Regions from separate parts of the Acidovorax sp. KNOB132 genome, predicted to be linked through region 2. Evidence: predicted binding sites of a transcription regulator. Region 2 holds the regulator's gene; the other holds the start of a gene.

Region 1 (11,928 bases), on a different contig from region 2:
GCGCGCGGGCGGAACCCGAGGGGCTCTTCACGGCCAAGCCCGCTCCCGAGCCCACGCCGGCGGCGGCCTGCACCTGGGCGTGCCGTGCCGGTCCGTCGCGGTCCGAAGCGGGGCGGCGGCCGTCGCTGCCCGAAGCCCCTGCACCGTCGCTACCCGACTGCCCCACGGTGACACCGGACAACTCCAGCCCCTCGCTGCGCAACAGATCCCGCAGTTGCGCCGCGCTGGAGTCCAGCCATTCGCGGGTGTTGGCTTGGTCACTGCGGAACGTGACATGCGCTTCATTGCCCGACAGCGACACCATGACCTCCACGGGCTGGCCTTCACGATCGATGGTGAGTTCGGCGTTCTGTGTTTTCTGGTGCACCCAGTAGGCGACCTGTTCGGCGATCTGGTCCTCCACCCCCACCTGGGATGGGTCGGCCAGCACACCTGAGCCATCGTTGGCCACCGGCGCGTCGCTCAGGGAAAAGCCCATTCCGGACTCCGCTCCGGAAGCGCCACCCCGTGACGATGGCCCATCGGAGGCCCCGGACTCCATGCCACGCTCCGAAGAGCGCAACGCCACCGCTTCGGCCAGCGCGCCAGCGACCGGCACAGCCGCACCCAGGGCATCCTGCGGTGCCCGCGCCAATGCCGGCCCCCCCGGCGGCGCCCGCTCCATCGCGCCGGTCCGGCGCCAAGGCAGCGACCGCTGCGGTCAATGCGCCAGGCATCTCTGCCGAAGCCGGCTTCCTGTCTTCCTTGCCCAGCGCATTGCGCAGGCCGGCAGCACCCGTTCCTGCCGCGGATGGGTCCACGCCCAAACCGGCAGCTGAGGAACCCGCAGCCGCCGAAAGGCGCGCCTGCAGGCCCTTATGAGGCGTGCTGCCAGGGACCACCGGTGCAGCCGCATCGGACAGATCCGTTGCACGGTCCATCCAGGCCGTCTGTCCGACCAGGCTGCCCGAGTCCATCAGGCCGTTGAATCCATTGGCCCAGGCGCCCGTTCCAGCGTTGTCGCCCAACACCCGGCCCAGCGGTTGGCCCAGCATGCCCTGCTGCGCACCAGCCTGTGCCAGGATCTGCCCCTGGCCTTGGGGCAGCTGGGTAGGAAACTGCCCCCCCTGCAGCGCCGCCAGTGCGGCAGGGTCCAACGGCAGTGCACCGGCTTCGCCGGCCTGCAGCCAGGTGGCCTGGGCCGCGCTTGGATCGGCCGGCAGGGCCCCTGCGGTGCCATCCCCGAATGCAGTGGTATCCATGGCGGCCAGCAGCAGGGAGAAGCCACCCTGCCCCGCGGCCTGCTGCGTAGCATCCTGCGCTGAGCTGGCCTTGCCGGCGGCACGCGCGCCGCGCGTCTCGTGGGTCGTGTGCGAGCTGTTGATGCGTGTCGGTTCCATGTTCACCACTCCTTCGGCCCCTGCTGGCCCTGGGTTGCATTTTCCTTGCCGAATTGCAGCGCAGCGCGCTCATCGGTTTGCTTCTGATCGCGACGCGCCTGGAGCTTGTCCATCTCGCGGCGCCGTTTCTCGACCACTTTCCTCAATGCCGACAGCCGCAACTCGGCCGCAAGCACGGCACGGGTGGCATGTTCCACGCGCCCGGCCTGGTCGCCCACCACCCCGGTCTGCAGGCCGACCGCATGGGCGAGCCGGTCCATGAACTGGTAGTGGTGGTACATGACTTCGGGCTTGACGGTGGTGTCGGCCTGCGCGCCCCAGCGTCCCTGGGTTTCCAGCGCGTAGCCTTCCAGTTGCTGCAGTTGGGCCTGCGATGCCTGGCGCGCGCGCTGCGCGTCCTGCAGCACCTGCCGCGCCTCGTCGCGCTTGCGCTCGGCCATTTCGACGGCCACCAGAAAAGCATTCAGCGAAGACATGGTCGGTTCACCCCTGGCCCATCAATGGTTGAGCACCGCGCCCATGAAGCCCAGGCTTTCGCCCATGGGCGCCGCTTCGAACATGTTCTGCTGCAAAAAGTCCGCCATGGCGGGCTGCAGCCGGATGGCTTCGTCCAGCGCCGGGTCGGAGCCGCTCATGTAGGCGCCCACCTGGATCAGGTCACGGCTCTTCTGGTAGCGCGAATACACCGCGCGGAACCGCCGGGCCAGTTCGAAATGCTCCCGCGACACCACGTTGTGCATCACGCGCGAGGCCGACTGCTCGATGTCGATGGCCGGAAAGTGCCCCGTTTCCGCCAGCGCGCGGGACAGCACGATGTGCCCATCCAAGATGGCGCGCGCCGCATCGGCGATCGGGTCCTGCTGATCATCGCCTTCGGACAGCACTGTGTAGAAGGCCGTGATGGAGCCCACCCCGTGCAATCCGTTGCCGCTGCGCTCCACCAGCGCCGGCAGCTTGGCAAAGCAGCTGGGCGGGTAACCCTTGGTGGCGGGCGGCTCGCCGATGGCCAGCGCGATCTCGCGCTGCGCCATGGCATAGCGGGTGAGCGAATCCATCAGCAGCAGCACGTGCTTGCCCTTGTCGCGAAAGTGCTCCGCAATCGCCGTGGCGTACGCGGCGCCCTGCATGCGCAGCAGCGGCGGCGCATCGGCCGGCGCCGCCACCACGACGGCGCGACCCCGGTCTTCCTCTCCGAGGATGTCTTCCACGAATTCCTTGACCTCGCGGCCACGTTCGCCAATCAGGCCGACGACGATCACATCGGCCTGCGTGTAGCGCGCCATCATCCCCAGGAGCACGCTCTTGCCCACGCCGGAGCCGGCGAACAGCCCCAGGCGCTGGCCGCGCCCTACGGTGAGCAGGGCGTTGATGGCACGCACGCCCGTGTCCAGGGTCTCGCGCACGGGATCGCGGTCCATGGCGTTGATCTGGCGCCGGTCCATGGGCTCGGAATTCACGTTGACCACGGCACCGCCATGGTCCAGCGGAATGCCCTGGGAATCGATCACGCGCCCCAGCAGCCCGTCACCCATCGGCAGCCGCAGCACGCCGGCGGCCGGCGATGGCCGGGCGTCCTCGCCGAGCCTCGGCTGGGGCACATATGCCGCCGCAGGCACCACGCTGGCCCCACTGGACAGCCCGTGGATGTCACCCGCCGGCATCAGGAAAGCGCGGTCGGCCGAGAACCCGACGACCTCCGCCAGCACCGGCTCGTGGCCAGGCATCTGCACCATGCACTGCGACCCCACGGGCACGCGGATACCAACGGCCTCCAGCACCAGCCCCGTCAATCGGGTGAGCGTGCCGCGGGTTTCCAGGGGCGCGCCCTGCGCGACGCGGGCCCGCGCATCCGCCATGAAACGGCCCCAGGCCGTGTCCGCCGGGCTCTGGACATCAGCCCCAGCGGGTGCATCCGGCAACAGCGAAGTTTCAGGGAGGGTGTCAGCCATGGGCCTTCTCCCCTTCGGCATCCCAGGCGGACGCCAGGCCCAGCGCGGCGATCGCACGCTCCCAGCGCCGGCCCAGCGAGCCATCGATCACCGTCCCGGCCGACTCCACGAAGCAATCGCCTGCGGCCACGGCCGCATCGGGCAGCCACTGCACTTTGGCCCCCGCATAGGCTTCGCCCAGCGGTTTTTCAAGCACCTCCCAGTCGGCGGGATTCATGCGCACCGTGGCCGGGCGGCCTTCGGCGATCAGCATCCCCAGGGCTTCGCGCACCACGGGCAGCAAGGCCTGCGGCTGGCTCGACAGTTCCTGGCGGATCACCTGGCGAGCAATGTCGCAGGCCAGCTGCAGCACTTCCTGCGCGACATGCTGCTGCATGTGGACGAGGCTGGCCTGGGCCGCCTGCACCACCTGGTCCATCCGCTGCGCGACCTCCTGTCCCTGGCCGGCGATGTAGTCGTCCATGCGCTGCTGCCATTCCAGCCCAGCCTTTTCCTCGCCATGGGCTTGGCCCTGCTCGAAGCCCTCCTGCCGCGCTGCTTCCAGGGCGCTCAGGTGCGTGGCCTCGTCAAAGACGACTGGCAGGGGCTCCGGTTCGGGCTCTGGCGCCGGGGGCAGCAGGTCCGATCCGTCCACGGCGCCGAACTGCCACTGGGTCACCTCCCCGACCTCTTCGCTGGGGATGAACCGCGTGTAGCTGCGCGGGTTATACGAATGCGTCATCACCGCCGCCTCCGATCACGATCTGGCCTTCATCCGACAGGCGGCGAACGGTCTTGAGGATTTCCTTTTGCTGGGCCTCGACTTCGGACAGCCGCATCGGGCCACGCGACTCCAGGTCTTCGCGCATGGCCTCGGCGGCGCGCGACGACATGTTGGCCAGGAATTTCTCGCGCAGCTCGGGCACGGCGCCCTTGAGCGCCACGATGAGCGTTTCGGACGCCACTTCCTTGAGCACGGTCTGAATCGCACGGTCGTCGAGCTTGGCCACGTCGTCGAAGACAAACATCTTGTCCATGATCTTCTGGGCCAGGTCGGGGTCGTAGCCCCGGATCGACTCCAGCACCACGCTGTCCATGTTGGAGCCCAGCAGGTTGATGATCTCGGCCGCTGCCTTGACGCCGCCCAGCGAACTCTTGCGGATCTTGTCGCCACCCGCCAGCACCTTGAACAGCACCTCGTTGAGGTCCTTGAGCGCAGTGGGCTGGATGCCCTCCAGTGTGGCCACGCGCAGCAGCACCTCGCTGCGCTGGCGGTCGGTGAGCTGCATCAGCACGGCAGCGGCCTGCTCGGAATCCAGGTGCACCAGGATGGCAGCGACGATCTGCGGGTGCTCGTTGCGCAGCAGTTCGGCCACCGACAGCGGGTCCATCCACTTCAGGCTTTCGATGCCGGAAACGTCGCCGCCCTGGAGAATCCGGTCGATCAGCAACGCGGCCTTGTCGTCGCCCAGCGCGCGCTTGAGCACCGAGCGCACGTAGTTGCTGGTGTCGGACACCAGCAGGCTCTGCGCCGCGGCATCGCCGGAAAAGCGGTTGATGACCGAATCGACCTTCTCGCGCGAAACCGAGCGCATGCGGGCGATGGTCTCGCCCAGTTTCTGCACTTCCTTCGGCGACAGATGCTTGAAGACCTCGGCGGCTTCCTCTTCGCCGAGGGACATCAGCAAAATCGCAGCATCGTTCAGGCCTTGGTCATCCATGGAAAGCTCGTGGTTTCATGCGTCGGTGGGAAATCATCGCACGGCGCCGCGTCACGACTCGCCGTTGACCCACGTCTTGAGGATATTCGCCACGGCCATCGGGTTCTCCTTGGCCAGCACACGGGCCTCTTCCAGGCGCAGCTGCTCGGGCGTCTGGGCGACCTCCTCGGGCTTGGACGGCGCGGCCAGCGCCGGGCGCTGCGGCTCTTCCGCCTCGATGGCGTCGAGCTGGCCACCCTGGGCCACCGGAATCGCCCGGGGCTTGCCCATGCCCTTGATGGCGGGGCGCACCAGGCCGAGCAGTACCATGGCCGCGAACAGGGACATGCCCACGGGCCAGCCCAGGCTCTTGGCCAGCTCGATCATCTCGGGCTGCTTCCACAGCGGCAGGTCCACCACCGGCGTGGAATCGACCAGGAACGGCGTGTTCATGAGGTTCACCGAGTCGCCACGCTCCTTGTTGAAGCCGATGGTTTCGCGCACCAGCGCCGTCATCTGCTCCAGTTGCTCGGGCGACAAGGCCTTGTTGGTGGGCGCCTTGCCCGCGGCTTCCGCCACGGCCTGGTAGTTGACCACCACCGCCGCGCTCACGCGCTTGAGGGCGCCGCTGCCGCCGCGCGTCACGCGGACGGTCTTGTCCACTTCGTAGTTGGTGATGGATTCGCGCTTGCTGCCCGTGCCCTGCGCGCCCTGCTGACCGGCGGCCGTCGGTGCGGGGTTGGCGCCATTGATGGGCGCGGTCGAAGGCTGGGGCGGCTGGTTGCTGGTGGCGCCGGGCACACCGCTGGGCGGCTGGGCGCCCTGGGTGCCGGCGCTTTCCACGACCTGCTGGCTGCGCACGGCGCTGGCGTCGGGCGTCTGGTTGGGGCGGTGCTGCTCGGAGGTGGATTCGGTCTGGCTGAAATCGACCTCGGCCGTCACCTGCGCCTTGACGTTGTTCTTGCCCACCACCGGCTCCAGGATGTCCAAAATACGGCGCGTGTACTGCTGCTCGATCTGCTGCACGTAGCTCAGTTGCTGTGCGTCCACGCCCGAACCGGCGGCCGTGTCGGGGGACTGCGACAGCAGCTTGCCGGTATCGTCCAGCACGCTCACGGCGGAGGGCGACAGCTCCGGCACGCTGGAGGCCACCAGATGAACGATCCCAGCCAGCTGCGTGCGGTCCAGGAAACGGCCGGGGAACAGGCTCAGCAGCACCGACGCGGAAGGCTTTTGCTGCTCGCGGAAGAACCCGTTCTGGTTGGGCAGTGCCAAGTGCACGCGTGCGCTTTGCACCGAAGACAGCGCCTGGATCGAGCGGGTCAGCTCGCCCTCCAGGCCGCGCTGGAAGTTCAGCCGCTCCTGGAACTGGGTGACGCCGAACCGGTTCGTCTCCATCAGCTCAAAGCCCGTCACCGAGCCCTTGGGCAAGCCCTGGGTGGCCAGGCGCAGGCGCACGTCGTGCACGCGCTCGGCCGGAATCAGGATGGCGCCGCCGCCCTCGGCATATTTGTAGGGCACGTTCATCGTGGACAGCTGGGCCACGATGGCACCGCCATCCTTGTCGCTCAGGTTGGCGAACAGCACCCGGTAGTCCGGCTGGCGGCTGAAGACCACCGCGGCGACCACGGCAGCGATCAGCAAGACCATGCCTGCGCCCAGGCGCATCCGCTGGCCCCGTTCGAGCGCGGAAAACCGCTGCATCCACGAGGGGTTGGCGGGACTGATGACAGGGACTTCAGCAACTGCGGACATGGTGCTTTCCAAAAGGTCCGACCCGGCAGAGGGTTGGCGTGGGGCGATTATTGGACGAGCCCCTTGCCGACGTAGCCGAGATAAGGCCGTCGTTTCACCATCTATTCCCCAGGATGGCGCGGCGCCGGCCCCCTAGGATTGCACCATCCCGCCATTCCTTCGGACACAGCCATGGACCTCCGCATATCAAGCCCCACCACGCCACTTGCAGGCGCCGGCCTTGCGCGCCGTGCCGCGGCACCGCAGGACTCGCAGGAAGTGGGGTTTTCCTCGGCGCTCAAGGGCGCACTGCAGTCGGTCAGCGCCTCCCAGAACCGGGCGGCCGACCTGCAAAAGGAAGTGCAGATGGAAAATCCGGCTGTCAGCCTGGAAGAAACCATGGTGGCGATCCAGAAGGCCCAGATCGGCTTTCAGGCCACGCTGCACGTGCGCAACCGCATGGTTCAGGCCTACACCGACATCATGAACATGCAGGTTTGACGCCAGCCCGCAACATCCAACCCATCATTTGCTATTATTTTTATAGCTTAATGCCCTAGTGCTTATTGCACTGGAAGGCCATTTGACTGGTAGTACCTTGCACCGCTGCGGCTGATACATCCGCCGCATGGGTTTTCGATTCCCTGCACCGCCCACATCAAACCCTCTCGGCGGCGGCGATCCTGAAAACAACACGGCCGAAGGCGCACTGCGCGCCAGGCATGCCGGCTTGCCGTTCGTTGCGCTGCGCTGCGCGGTGGCGCCGGGAGGCACTGGCCGGGCAGACAGCCCGGCGAAGGGCGGGCCCCACCCCTCCTCAATGCATCATCTGCGGCTGGCGCTCCAGCAAATGCTCGAACTGCGACAGCCAGGGTTCCGCCAGGCAGCGAATCTGGGCATCGTTGCTCAGGATGCGCTGCATGATGCGCGTCTTTTCCCGGCGGTGCTCCGGCAACAGATCGTGCTCCTGGGCCTTGAATCGCAGTTGCTCGATGAGCACCGCGCAGGCGCCTTCATAGCGAACCACGCCGTCCCAATCCTTGAGCTTGGCAGCCTCCAGCATCTTGGCACTGCTGTCTTCGATGGCTTTGTAGTAATCGATGAGCATTTCAGACATTCTTAGTTTCTCCCACCGGAGGCCGAAGGACGGCCGCCGGCACCGATCTCGCCCCAACCCTGCGCCACCGGCACGATCAGGTTGACCACTTCTTCCACCAGGGTGACGTCGTTGCGCAGGTTGGCCATGGTGAGCCGGCCCACGCAGTAGTCATACAGCGCACGGAGATTCGCAGCCAGCTCACCACCCTGCACAGGGTTGAGGCCGCCCTTGAGGCCTTCTTCGATGATGCGCACGGCCTTGCCCAGGTGGCGGCCCTTTTCTTCCACGTCGCCGCGCTGCATGGAGCCACGGGCGGCGTTGAGCGATTGCACCAGGCCATCGAACAACATCTGGATCAATTGATGGGGCGAGGCGCCATCCACACTGGATTGCACACCGACCTGCCGATAGACCGAGGCGGCGCGGGAACTGACTGGCGTGTACATCGAGAACTCCTTCATGCTACTTACATTCAATATCGGCAGATCAAGAAGGAACTCAAGGACATTTACGAGGTGTTTTGGCGTTCTGACAGAGTGGCGCAGCGGTGATTTATCCAGGGTTCAGGCCAGCCCGCGCGGGGGCGGGTGGCCTGGACGCCGGGCTTACTTGTTCCACTGGGCGACCTGCTGCGTGATGTAGCTGTTGAGGGCCGAAAGATTGCCCATCTGGGTATCCAGCGCCGTGTACTGTGCCCGCATGCGCTTTTCCAATACGGCCGCGCGATTGTTCACCTTGTCCTGATCGGAGGTGTTGCGCTTGACTTCCAGGTCCAGGGCATCGGCCTTGTTATTCATGAGGCCGTCGAGCGACAGCAGTCCGGAGGTGAACGACTTCATGCGAACCGCGGCGCCGGTGCCCGTACCGCCCGAGGCTGGGTCGGATGCGAACAACTGCTTGAGCGTGTCGGGCGTTTTCAGCGCGTTGTCCAGCTTGGTGTTGTCCACCGTCAGCTTGCCGCCACGCTGGACTTCCAGGCCGATGTCGGACAGCGTCTGCAGGGCAGCGGTGCCGCCCGCAGCGGCACCGATGGCCGCCCGCAGCGAGTTCTGCAGCCCGACCGCCGTGCTGTCGCCCTGCAGAACGCCCTTGGTCTTGCTCTCGCTGTCGTACTTGGTCGAGGAACCCAGCAGGTCATTGACGGCGTTGTAGGCATCCACGAAATCCTGGATGTTCTTCTTCATCGTCGCGGTATCGGCCTTCACTCCCATTTCCACGTCGGTCGTGGTCACTTGCGACACCGTCAGGGTCAGCCCGGGAATGGCCTCGGTGAACGTGTTGTCCTTGGACGTCACGCTGATGCCGTTGATCTTGGCCTGCGTGTTCTGTGCGTACTGGATGGTATTGGCCGCCAGGCCCACGCCTGGGGAGTTCTGCGGATCGAAGGCGAGCTTCGAGAGGCCCGGCGCCGCCGGGTCCTCCGCCACCTGCACGCGAAACCCTGACGCTTCCCCGGTGGTCTTGGAGCGCAGCAGGAGCCGCTCGCCGGAGGCATCGCGCAACACGGTGGCCGTGACGCCGACATCGCCTTCGTTGATCTTGGCGGCGATGTTCGTGATCGTGTCGGTCGCGCTGACCGAGACATTGATCGGCTTCGTGGATCCCACGCCGAAGGTCGGTGGATTCGCGGTGGAGTCCCAAGTCCCCAGCTGGATGGTCATGGTGCCTGCGCCAATGACGGAGTCCTTGGCCACGGCGGTGGACGCATTCGATTGCGCGCGGGCCAGTTGCTGCACACTCACGCCGAACGACGATGCGCTGGCAATCCCCGACACGGTGGCCGTGACGGCCGCACTGTTGGAAGAACTGACCGCCATGCCGTTCCACGCGCTGTCCCGGGTCAGCTTGGCCGCGGCATCCGACAAGGTCGAGAGCAACGACTTCACCTGGGAGAACGTGGAAATCTTGGTCTGGATGGTGTCCGCTTTGGCCTGCAGCTGAACGAGGGGCTGCTTTTCCAGCGCCACCGTCTTGGTGACGATGGTTTCGACGTCGAGCCCGCTGCCAATGCCTATCGAGGTAATACCCATTTTGGTCTCCCAGGCAGCCGGGGCCGCCATCAACAATCAATACACGATTGTGGCGAGAATCGCTTCGATCTAAAAGCAGGAAAAGCGGCGACAGGAGTGGCCCTGTCGCCGCTTAAAAGGGTTCGGACCGTTCCGATCCCCTTTATAAGCCACCGATTAACGCAGCAGTGACAGCACGCCCTGGGGCAGCTGGTTGGCCTGGGCCACCATCGCAGTGCCCGCCTGTTGCAGGATCTGCGTGCGCGACAGGTTCGCCGTTTCCTTGGCGAAGTCGGCGTCCACGATCCGGCCACGCGATGCCGACAGATTTTCGGCCTGGATGTCGATGTTGCCCACCGAGTTTTCGAAGCGGCTTTGCAGAGCGCCGAGGTCGGCACGTGCGGAGTTCACCTGGTCGATCGCGCTGTCGATCTTCTTCAGGGAAACCCATGCGTCCTTTTGCGTCGCGACAGTCACGGTGTCGATACCCTTCTTGTCGGTACCGGTGGCGGCCGCCAGCGTCGGGGCGGCGAAGCCCGTGTTCGCCACGGAGAAGCCGGTCGTGCCGCCGAAGGTGATGGTTTCCGGCACAGGAGGCGTTGCACTGGTCAGCTTGGACGAAGCAAATTCCAGGTCGTACGTGCCGTCGTCCTTCTTGGTCAGGAAGGCGGTCACACCGGTGTCGGCGGACTTGTTGTTGATGGCGGACACCACTTGGCCCAGGCGTTCCACACCAGAGCCAGCGGCCTTGATTTCGCCCAGATCGATGGCGGATGCCGAGCCCACCTGGATGGTCAGGCCACCGGCGGCGATCTTGGTGCCGAAGCCCGTGACCGTCGTGTCGGAAGCATTCAGGGCGGTCACGCTGCCCGTGGAGTATTCGATGTTCGACAGGCCGGAAGCCGACGAATTGGTCAGAGCGCCGACGGTGATGTTTTCACCGGAGTTGGCACCGACCTGGAACAGGGCGCCCGCAAAGCTGCCGTCCAGGATCTTCTGGCCGTTGAAGCTGGTTTGCTTGGCCACACGGTCGATTTCGTCGGTGAGCTGCTTGACTTCGGACTGCAGTGCAGCGCGGTCCTTGGTGCTGTTGGTGGCATTGCTGGCCTGCACCGACAGTTCACGCATCCGTTGCAGCATGTCGCCGACCTTGCCCAGGGCGCCTTCTGCCGTCTGGGCCAGCGAGATGCCGTCGTTGGCGTTGCGGGCTGCCACGGTCAGACCCTTGATCTGGGTGTTCATGCGCTCGGCGATCGACAGGCCGGCGGCATCGTCCTTGGCGCTGTTGACGCGCAGGCCGGAAGACAGGCGCTGCATCGAGGTGGTGAGAGAGTTCGCAGACATGCCCAGATTGCGCTGTGCGTTGAGCGAAGCAATATTGGTGTTGATGGTAGAGGCCATTGAAATGCTCCTTGGTAACTTAAATTCCGGCTAGACCGCCGATCACAACGCTGACCCCCATGGCCAGCTGCCAAGACCGGGGCGGCAGTCACGTGAACCCATCCATCGCTTGCCGGTCAACAAATTCGCTTGAACCTGTTGGTTAGGTTATCGGGCAGCCCCTGGAGAACTTGAGCGTCTCCATGCAAAAAAATCGGCTTTCCCCGGCACCGCCCGGGTCAGCCAGCTCCCACAAGGGTGGATATGGATGGTTTTCCGCCCTTTTTTCCCCACGCCAGGAAAACCCCACCTGAGGAGAATTCTCCCAACGCTAGGGTTGCCCGCTGATGGTGGTGTCCTTGGCCACGGCAGCTGTGCCTTGTCCCTTTTGCGAAGGAGTTCCGTAATGGCCTCGACGATCAACACCAACATCGCCTCACTCAACGCCCAGCGCAATCTGGGAATGTCGGCAGCTTCGCTGACGACCACCATGCAGAGGCTGTCTTCCGGCCTGCGCGTCAACAGTGCCAAGGACGATGCGGCCGGCCTGGCCATCGCCGAGCGCATGAACACCCAGGTCAAGGGCCTGGCCGTGGCCTCCCGCAACGCCAACGACGGCATCTCGCTGGCCCAGACGGCAGAAGGCGCCCTGGGCAAGGTCGGCGACATGCTGCAGCGGATGCGCGAGTTGGCCGTTCA
Region 2 (8,365 bases):
CCGGTCTTGGCGATCCACAGGGAATTGATCATGGCGGTTCCTTTGGGGAGGCGGTTGCGTCGGGCTCGGCGGTCAGCCGTTGAGGCTCAGCAGCTGGCTGGCCGACTTGTCGTTGGTCTCGGCCGTCTGCAGCAGGCGCAGCTGCGCCTCGAACTGGCGGGAGGCGGCGATCATTCCGACCATGCTCTCCACGGCATTCACGTTGGAGCCTTCCAGCGCGCCGGACAGCATGCGGGCATTGGGATCGCTGGGCAGCGGATCGCCCGAGGTGGTGCGAAACAGGGCGTCGTCGCCGCGCTTGAGCGGGTCTTCCAGCGTGGGCGTGGCCAGCTTCAGGCGCCCCACGGCTGCGGGGCGCTGGCTGCCGACCTTGGCGGTGATGGTCCCGTCCGAGCCCAGCGCGATCTCCGCGCCCTGGGGCACGTCGATGGGGCCTCCGCCGTCCGAGAGCACGGTCAGGCCGTTGCTCGTGAGCAACTGGCCCGTGGCCGAGACTTCCAGGCTGCCGTTGCGGGTGTAGGCCTCGGTGCCGTCGAGCCCCTGCACGGCGAACCAGGCATTGCCCACCGCCATGGCATCCAGGTTGCGGCCGGTGCGCTGCACCGGGCCGGACGCTTCGGAGTGGCCCGAGGTGGCCTCCAGGGCGAACACGCGGGTCTTGGCACCGTCGCCCTGCACCGGCACGGCGCGGAAGGTGGACATTTCCGCCCGGAAGCCGTTCGTGGAGGCGTTGGCCAGGTTGTTGGCCAGCACCGACTGGCGCTGCGCGGCAGCGCTGGCGCCCGTCATCGAGGTGTAGATGATGTGGTCCATGGAGGGTCTCGCGCAGGCGTCTCAGTCGGTAGGGGTGGGGTTCAGGAAAAGGATCAGCGCAGGTTGACCAGCGTGGACATCACCTGGTCCTGCGTCTTGATGGTCTGCGCGTTGGCCTGGTAGGCCCGCTGCGCCGTCATCATGTTCACCAGCTCGGCCGTCAGGTCCACGTTGGAGTCTTCCAGCGCGCCGGAGCGCAGGGCACCGAACTTGCCGTCGGTGGGCGCGCCCATCACGGCCTGGCCGGATTCGAAGGTTTCGGCCCAGTTGTTGTTGCCGATGGACGCCAGGCCCTGCGTGTTGCGGAAGCTGGCCAGCGCCAGTTGCCCCTCGGCGCGCGTCACGCCGTTGGAGTAGCGCGTCATCACCATGCCGTTGTTTTCGATGTTGATGCCCGTCAGCTCCCCGGCGGTGTAGCCGTCCTGCGACAGGTCGGACACGGCGAACTTGGTGCCGAACTGCGTCACGCCGTCCAGCTTCACGTTCACGCTGTAGTCCGTGAGGTTGTTCGGGTTGGGTGGCGTGGGCGAGATCGTGAGCGGCAGTTGAAAGCCGGTGGCGGGCGGGGTCGCCGCGGGCGCGGTGATCTTGCCGTTGTTGTCGAAGGTGATCTGGCCGACGGGCGCGGCCACCACGGGCGGCGTCGCCGTGGGATCGTCCAGCTTGTCGTACACGTCCCAGGTGTTGGCGCCGTTCTTCTGGAAGTACAGGCTCACCGGCTTGGCGACGCCCTGGCTGTCGTAGACGTTGATCGAGGTGCCGTAGGTGGCGCGCGGCGTGGCGGGCACGGGCGGCGTGGCGGTGGAGTCGCCCGCGGCGTCCGGCGCGCGCGCGTCGAGGTTGAACGATGCGGTGATCGACGTGGTCTGCTTGGCCGGGATCGGCTGCGAGGTGGGGAACGACAGCGGCGTGGCGTTGCTGGCCGTGCGCAGGCCCGTGGCCGGGTCCACCGTGTAGCCCATCACCTTGGCACCGCTGTTGGTGACCACGTTGCCCAGGTCGTCGAGCTTGAAATTGCCCGCACGGGTATAGGCATTGGTGCCATCGGGCTGCTGCAGCTTGAAGAAGCCGTCGCCGTTGATCGCCACATCCAGGCTGTTGCCGGTGATCGACAGGTTGCCCTGGTTGAACTGCTGCGCCACGTCGGCGGTCTCCACGCCGATGCCGGCGTTGGTTCCCCCCGCGGAGCCGATGGCCGAGGCCACCATTTCAGCGAACTCGGCGCGGGAGGCCTTGAAGCCCACCGTGTTGGAGTTGGCGATGTTGTGGCCGATCACGTCCAGGTTCTTGCTGGCGGCGTTGAGGCCGGACAGGCCTTGCTGAAAGCTCATGGTGTTCTCCTGAGAGGAAGAAGGAAAGCGCGTGGATAGGTGGGAAGGGCGTGCCGGTCAGAGCACCGCTTTGATCTGGCTGTAGTTGACGGTGCTGCCGGTGTCCAGGTCGAGCGTCAGCGCGCCGCTGTTGGAGCCGGTGCCCACCACCTTCGCCTGCATGAGCGCCGTGGACTGCACGGTGCCGTCCTTGGTGGAGGCGACCACGCGGAACTGCAGGTCGCTCTTGTTGCCCGCGTACTTGCTGGCATCGAACTCGAACTCGTGGCGGCCCTTGTCCTGCGCGCCCATGTCCACCGTGCCGACGACGGCGCCGCCGGGCGTGACGACCTCGACCTTGGTGCTGGTCGCCGCGCCGGCCAGCTCGAAGTAGCCCTTGCCCGTGCTGTCGGTGTAGGTCATCTTGGAGCCTTCCGCGAGCACCGAGCGGCCGATCATGGCCGTGCCCTGCAGCGTCTGCATCGTGGAAAACTGCTCGGCCATGGTCTGCATGGTGAGGTTCAGCGTCTGGATGCCGGTGACGGTGTTGATCTGCGCCATCTGCGAGGTCATCTGCGCGTTGTCCATCGGATTCATCGGATCCTGGTTGTTCAACTGCGCGACCAGCAGCTTCAGGAAGCGGTCCTGCGCGGCGTTGGGGTCGGTGGCCGAATTGGCGCTGGTGCCCGAATTCACGGTGGCGGTGGAGCCGATGGGATTGAGGATCATGGCGAGGTTCTTCCCGAAAAGTTACTGGCCCATCTGCAGGGTCTTGAGGAGCAGCGACTTGGCCGTGTTCATGACCTCGACGTTGTTCTGGTAGGAGCGCGAGGCGGAGATCATGTTGACCATCTCCTCCACCGCGTTCACGTTGGAATGGGTGACGTAGCCCTCCGCATCGGCGGACGGGTGGCTCGGGTCGTGCACCCGCTTGCCCGGCGCGTTGCTCTCGCTGATGGCGCTCACCCGCACGCCGGCGGCGCTCTCGGCGCCCATCGGCGCCGTCTGGAACACCACCTGGCGCGCCTTGTAGGCCTGGCCGTCCGGGCCGGCGACGGCCTCGACGTTGGCCAGGTTGCTGGCCACCACGTTGAGCCGCTGCGACTGCGCACTGATGGCGCTGCCCGAGACGTTGAAGATGGAGAACATGGACATGGCGGTTTCCGCTTTCCGTGGGTGGTGGCGTTGCGGCGCTTACTGGCCCTGGATGGCGCTCAGCATCGTCTTGGCGTTGCCGTTGATGAACCGCAGCGTGGCTTCGTAGCGCACGGCGTTGTCCACGAAGGCGGCCCGCTCGCGATCGAGGTCCACCGTGTTGTTGTCCAGGTTGGGCTGGGTCTGCACCGAGTAGCCCAGCGTGCTGCCCGATCCCATGCCTGTCGTGGCGGCCGGCAGCGGAATGTGGCGCGGATCGGTGGCGCTTTGCTGGCGCTGGCCGGTGGCCAGGGACATGGTCGACCCCGATCCGGTGCTCAGCGTGGTCGAGCCGCCGCCGGTCGCATCGCGCATCGCGTCGGCGAAATTGAAGTCGCGGGCCACGTAGCCCGGCGTGTCGGCATTGGCGATGTTGCTCGCGATGGCACGCTGGCGCTCGGCACGCAGCAAAAGCGCGTTGCCGTGGAAATCCAGCCTTTCAGTCATCTTGTTGAGCATGTCAGCCTCGCAAAGCGTTGGGTCCTGGCCGGAGAAAAGAGGGGTTCCGGCGTGGGTTCGATTATGGAAATGGGCCGGTTTTTCTAAAGCGCGAAGAACGCGGCGATTGGCGCGCAGTTCGGTGCTTCGTGCGCGCCGGCCGGCCCTAAAGTGCCAGGGGTCGAATGGCCTTCCCTGTTGGGCGGCGCATTCCCCGCCACAGGAGGCTTTCCCATGTCACACACCACCGCTCCCCGATTCCTTCCCACCCTGCGCCTGGCCCGGATGGCCGCTCTGGCGGCGGCCTTTGCCCTGCCCGCCGCGGCGCTGCGGGCCCAGGCCGTGGCCGAACCGGCGGCGGACCTGGGCGGAATCACCCAGCGCTGGCTGGACGATGCGCTGCAGCGCGGCCAGTCGGGCACGGCCAGCATGCCGCTGCGCATGGAAGTGAGCGTGGGGGCCTTGGACCCCCGCCTGCGCTTGGCGCCATGCGCCCGCGTCGAGCCCTACCTGCCTGCCGGCTCGCGGCTGTGGGGCCGCACCCGCCTCGGGCTGCGCTGCGTGGACGGTGCCACCGCGTGGAACGTGTTCCTGCCCGTCACCGTCAAGGCGTATGGCCCGGCGTGGGTGCTCACGGGCAATGTCGCGTCCGGGGCCGTGCTCACGGCCGCCGATGCGACCGAGGCCGAAGTGGACTGGGCGGCGGAAACCACCGCGATCGTGGCCAATCCCGACAGCTGGGTCGGCATGGTGGCCTCGCGCCAGCTCATGGCCGGCCAGGCCGTGCGCCAGCACATGGTGAAGGCGCCGACCCTGTTCAAGGCGGGGGCCGCGGTGCGGGTGGTGGCGCAGGGGCGGGGTTATTCGGTAACATCCGCAGGCCAGGCGATCACCGCAGGCGCCGTCGGCGAGACTGTGCGCATCCGTATGGAGAATGGCCGTGTCGTCGCCGGTGTTGTGTCCGAAAATGGAACAGTAGAGATCACTTTGTAAGCGATGGGGCCCAAGAAAAGCCTAAAGTCCCTGTCGAAGTGGTCGAAAACATTGCTACTGTGCCCCACATCGAGCGGGGTGGGAGAGAGCGATGAAGATAGGTCAAAACCCCGAAATAGCCAATGCAGTGTCGCAAGCCGCCACGGCTGCCAAGCAGGCCAAGGCCCCTGCAGCTGCCGCCGAAACGGCTGCCAAGAGCGCCGCGCCCGCTGCCGCTGCGGCCGCTGGCGTGCCTGTTACGTTTTCCAGCGCCGCCCGCGGACTCGAAGCCAACGGCCGCGCCGGCACCGATTTCGATGCCAACAAGGTGAAGGCCGTGCGCGCCGCCATCGAAAAGGGCACCTTCTCGGTGGACGCCGATGCGATCGCGGACAAGCTGCTGTCCAATGCGCAGGAAATCATCTCCCACACCAGCAACAGCCACTGACCCCGGGTTTCCTGCAGGGGTTGATCGGCACAGGATCCACCCATGCAATTCGAAACCACGCTGTCTGAAGTCGAATCCCGGTTGAAAGACGTCGGTGCCGCCCTGCTGGAAACCGACGCGCTCGCGGTAGAACGCACCGCCCCCCTGTTGCGCCAGGCCGCTCTCGATCTGTCCCAGGCGCTCCAGAAAATCCCCCGCCCCACCGAATTGCCGGCCGACATCCAGCGCCGCATCCAGGCCCTTCGCAGCCAGTTGTCCCAGCAGCGTGAACAATTGGCGCGCCTGTCCGCGTTGACCGAGCGCCAGGTGGCGACCCTGCTGCCGCCCCAGGAGGCTGCGACCTACGGAAACGGTGCTCCGGCACGCTCGGGCGGCGCCGCTCGGATCTACCGGTCGCAGGGCTGATCCCGCCCGGCTTTCCCTTCGCTCCTGGTAAAAGCCAGCCTCCCAAAGCAAAAAGGCCGCATCTGCATGCGGCCTTTTTCGTTGGCGCCAGGGGCGCGTCCGGTGGGACGGCGGCGCTCCGCTAGTGGCTGCGCATCTTGGCCCGCAGCCGGGCGATGGACTGGCTGTGCAACTGGCAGATGCGCGATTCGGTCACGCCCAGCACGGCCGCGATCTCCTTCAGGTTCATGTCGTGCTCGTAATACATGCCCATGATGTGCTGCTCGCGCTCCGGCAGGCTCTTGATGGCGGCGACCAGCGAGGCCTTGAGCCGCTGGTCGCGCAGCATGGCCATCGGGTCGGCTTCGCCGTCGGCCACGTGCCGGTCGAGAAACCCGTCGTCGCCGTCGTCGCCCCGCGTCATGTCTTCCAGGTAGACCAACTGCGTGCCGCGCACCTTGCCCAGCAGCGTCTGGTATTCGCCCAGGCTCAGGTCCAGCTCGGCGGCGATCTCGGATTCCAGCGGGCTGCGCCCGAGTTTCTGCTCCAGCCGGTGGACGGCGTGTTCGATTTCCTTCTGGCTCTTGCGCGAACTGCGGGACATCCAGTCGCCCTCGCGCAATTCGTCGAGCATGGCGCCGCGGATGCGCTGGGTGGCGAAGGTCTCGAACTGCACGCCCTGCGCCACCTCGTAGCGCGACAGGGCCTCGCTCAAGCCCATCATGCCCACCTGGATGAGGTCGTCCAGCTCCACGTTGGGCGGGAGCTTGGCGATCATGTGGTGCGCAATCCGGCGAACCAGCGGCACGTGCTGGCGGATCAGCGCATCGCGGTCGAGCTGTCCTTTGGCGGTGTACATCGGGTCAATGTCTCCGGGCGAAATGCGCTGCCGTCTCCGTCATGCCGAAGGGCGGGGTGGGGGTCGGCGTTGCGGCGCCAATGGTGCACGCGTTTTCCAGCAGTTGCAAGGCCAGGCGCTGCACGTCCTGGGCGTGGTTGGCGCGCACCGTGCTGGTCAGGATGCCGCTGCCCAGGTGCCGCTCGGCGCAGCGCTGCAGCGTGTTCAACGCCGCATGCGTCGGGTCGGCCTGGGCCGGCCCGCCGGGCGGCAGGATGGAGGCCACCGAGCAGTGCACGCCGGCGTGCATCGCCATGTGTTTCAGTTGCCGGTAGCTTTGCACCACGCTGTCGGGGCCGCCTTCGGCGATCACCAGGGGGATGGCCGAGGTCGCGCGCACCAATGGTGCCAGCACCTCGGCGCTGGCGTAGAGCACCAGCAGCGCATAGGTGCGAAAGAAGGGTTGCAGCGCCTGCATCGCGGCCGGGCCGTCGGCGGTCTGGCGGGCGAGGCGCTGCATGCCGTAGCCGGCCGGAATCACCGCCAGCGACGAGGCCGCCGGGCCGGTTTCGAGCGGGGCGCCGTTCTGCCAGGAGGGCTCGGCCAGCAGGTGGGCCAGGCCCGGCGCGTCGTCGGTTTCGCGGGCGGTGCCGTCCAGCACGGCCACGGGATACCCCAGCCGCTGCAGGCTGGAACACACCTGCCACAGGGTTTCCAGTCCGTAGGCGGCGTCGGGCTGCGCCACGACAGACACGACCCGCAGGTCCGACTGCGGCGTGATGCTGTGCAGGCTCGTGGCCTGGTGGAATCCGGTATCAAGCATCGACCAGTCCCCTTTCCGAGGCCAGCTCGGGCGAGTGCGAGAAGAAGAAGTTCAGGTCCGACGCCTTGGGGTCGAAGGCCGACTTGGCGGGCGAGCGCATCGAGGTGCTGATGAGCTTGTGCGCATCGGCGGCCTCCCAGTCCTCGGGCACGCGCTGGCCGTTGGTCACGCCGCGCAGCACCATCTGGTGGCGGATCAGGGCGTCGATCGAAGGGCCGAGCTTCACGGCTTCGTCCACCTTGGACAGGATGGCCTGCTGCGAGCCGGCGGTCTTGAAGGCGCTGAGCACGTCGTCCAGCGTGTCGCCGTGGCAGCCGGCGTTCAGCACCAGCAGGCGGTTGACGTTGGGCAGGTCCAGCACATCCAGCATGTCGCGCTTGCGCGGGTCGCGCGGTGCGACGCCGGTGGTGTCGATGAGCACCATCTTCTTGCCGCCCAGCAGGCCGAGCAGGTCCTGCAGCGCGGCGCGGTCGTGCGCCAGGTGGGCCACGACGCCCAGCATGCGGCCATAGGTGCGCAGCTGTTCGTGGGCGCCGACCCGGTACGTGTCCAGCGTGATGAGGCCGACGCTGCCCGGGCCGTGGATGCGGGCGCACAGAGCGGCGAGCTTGGCTGTGGTGGTGGTCTTGCCCACGCCGGTGGAGCCCACCATGGCGTAGATGCCGCCTTCTTCGTACAGGGGGCGGACGTGCGCGTCGGTCTTCAGGTTGCGCTCCAGCACTTCCATGAGCCAGCGCACCGCATCGCCTGCGCCCAGCTCCTCGGGCAGGCGCTCCAGCACGGCGCGGGCCAGCGACGGCGAGTAGCCGGCGCGGATGAGCTTGAGCATCAGGTTCGACTGGATCGGGTTCTGCCGGGCCTGTCCGAGCCAGGCCAGGGTGTTGAAGCGGTCCTCGATGAGGTCCTTCATGGACTGCAGCTCGCTCATCAGGTTCTGCTGGCCGGCGGCGGGGGCCAGCGAGGGCACGGGCACCTGCACGCGGCGCGGGGCCACGGGCTCGGGGGGCGACGTCCATCGGAATGGAGCGCAGCGGGTTGTGGCGCACCAGGGGCGCGGCGGCCGGTGCGGGCATGCGTTCGCGCTCGCGGTCCGGCGCGCGTTCGCGGCTGCGCTCGTTGATGGAAGGGGCCTCGGCCGTGCCGGT

The links. The regulator FliA, encoded in region 2, starts transcription of late flagellar genes. The targets are predictions, from matches to a motif close to CTAAAGTTTNNNNNNNNNNNGCCGNTA.
Region 1: a site for FliA is predicted at 8,317-8,343, ahead of fliS (flagellar export chaperone FliS). Genes of this name have one in related genera too.

The regions. Positions count from the first base shown of each region.
Region 1 covers NZ_BAAJYT010000013.1:14,969-26,896, forward strand. The annotation lists gene fliK (flagellar hook-length control protein FliK) at 1-478, opposite strand, end outside; gene fliJ (flagellar export protein FliJ) at 1,382-1,855, opposite strand; gene fliI (flagellar protein export ATPase FliI) at 1,877-3,235, opposite strand; gene AC27IO_RS03970 (FliH/SctL family protein) at 3,321-4,049, opposite strand; gene fliG (flagellar motor switch protein FliG) at 4,033-5,028, opposite strand; gene fliF (flagellar basal-body MS-ring/collar protein FliF) at 5,080-6,762, opposite strand; gene fliE (flagellar hook-basal body complex protein FliE) at 6,934-7,242, shown strand; gene AC27IO_RS03990 (flagellar protein FliT) at 7,559-7,858, opposite strand; gene fliS (flagellar export chaperone FliS) at 7,861-8,286, opposite strand; gene fliD (flagellar filament capping protein FliD) at 8,446-9,870, opposite strand; gene AC27IO_RS04005 (flagellin) at 10,027-11,250, opposite strand; gene AC27IO_RS04010 (flagellin N-terminal helical domain-containing protein) at 11,636-11,928, shown strand, end outside.
Region 2 covers NZ_BAAJYT010000147.1:135-8,499, reverse strand. The annotation lists gene flgG (flagellar basal-body rod protein FlgG) at 1-32, opposite strand, end outside; gene flgF (flagellar basal-body rod protein FlgF) at 73-813, opposite strand; gene flgE (flagellar hook protein FlgE) at 867-2,144, opposite strand; gene AC27IO_RS16535 (flagellar hook assembly protein FlgD) at 2,202-2,852, opposite strand; gene flgC (flagellar basal body rod protein FlgC) at 2,874-3,278, opposite strand; gene flgB (flagellar basal body rod protein FlgB) at 3,318-3,776, opposite strand; gene flgA (flagellar basal body P-ring formation chaperone FlgA) at 3,990-4,748, shown strand; gene flgM (flagellar biosynthesis anti-sigma factor FlgM) at 4,840-5,175, shown strand; gene AC27IO_RS16510 (hypothetical protein) at 5,218-5,580, shown strand; gene AC27IO_RS16505 (RNA polymerase sigma factor FliA) at 5,702-6,418, opposite strand; gene AC27IO_RS16500 (hypothetical protein) at 6,423-7,220, opposite strand; partial or broken gene flhF (flagellar biosynthesis GTPase FlhF) at 7,213-8,365, opposite strand, start outside.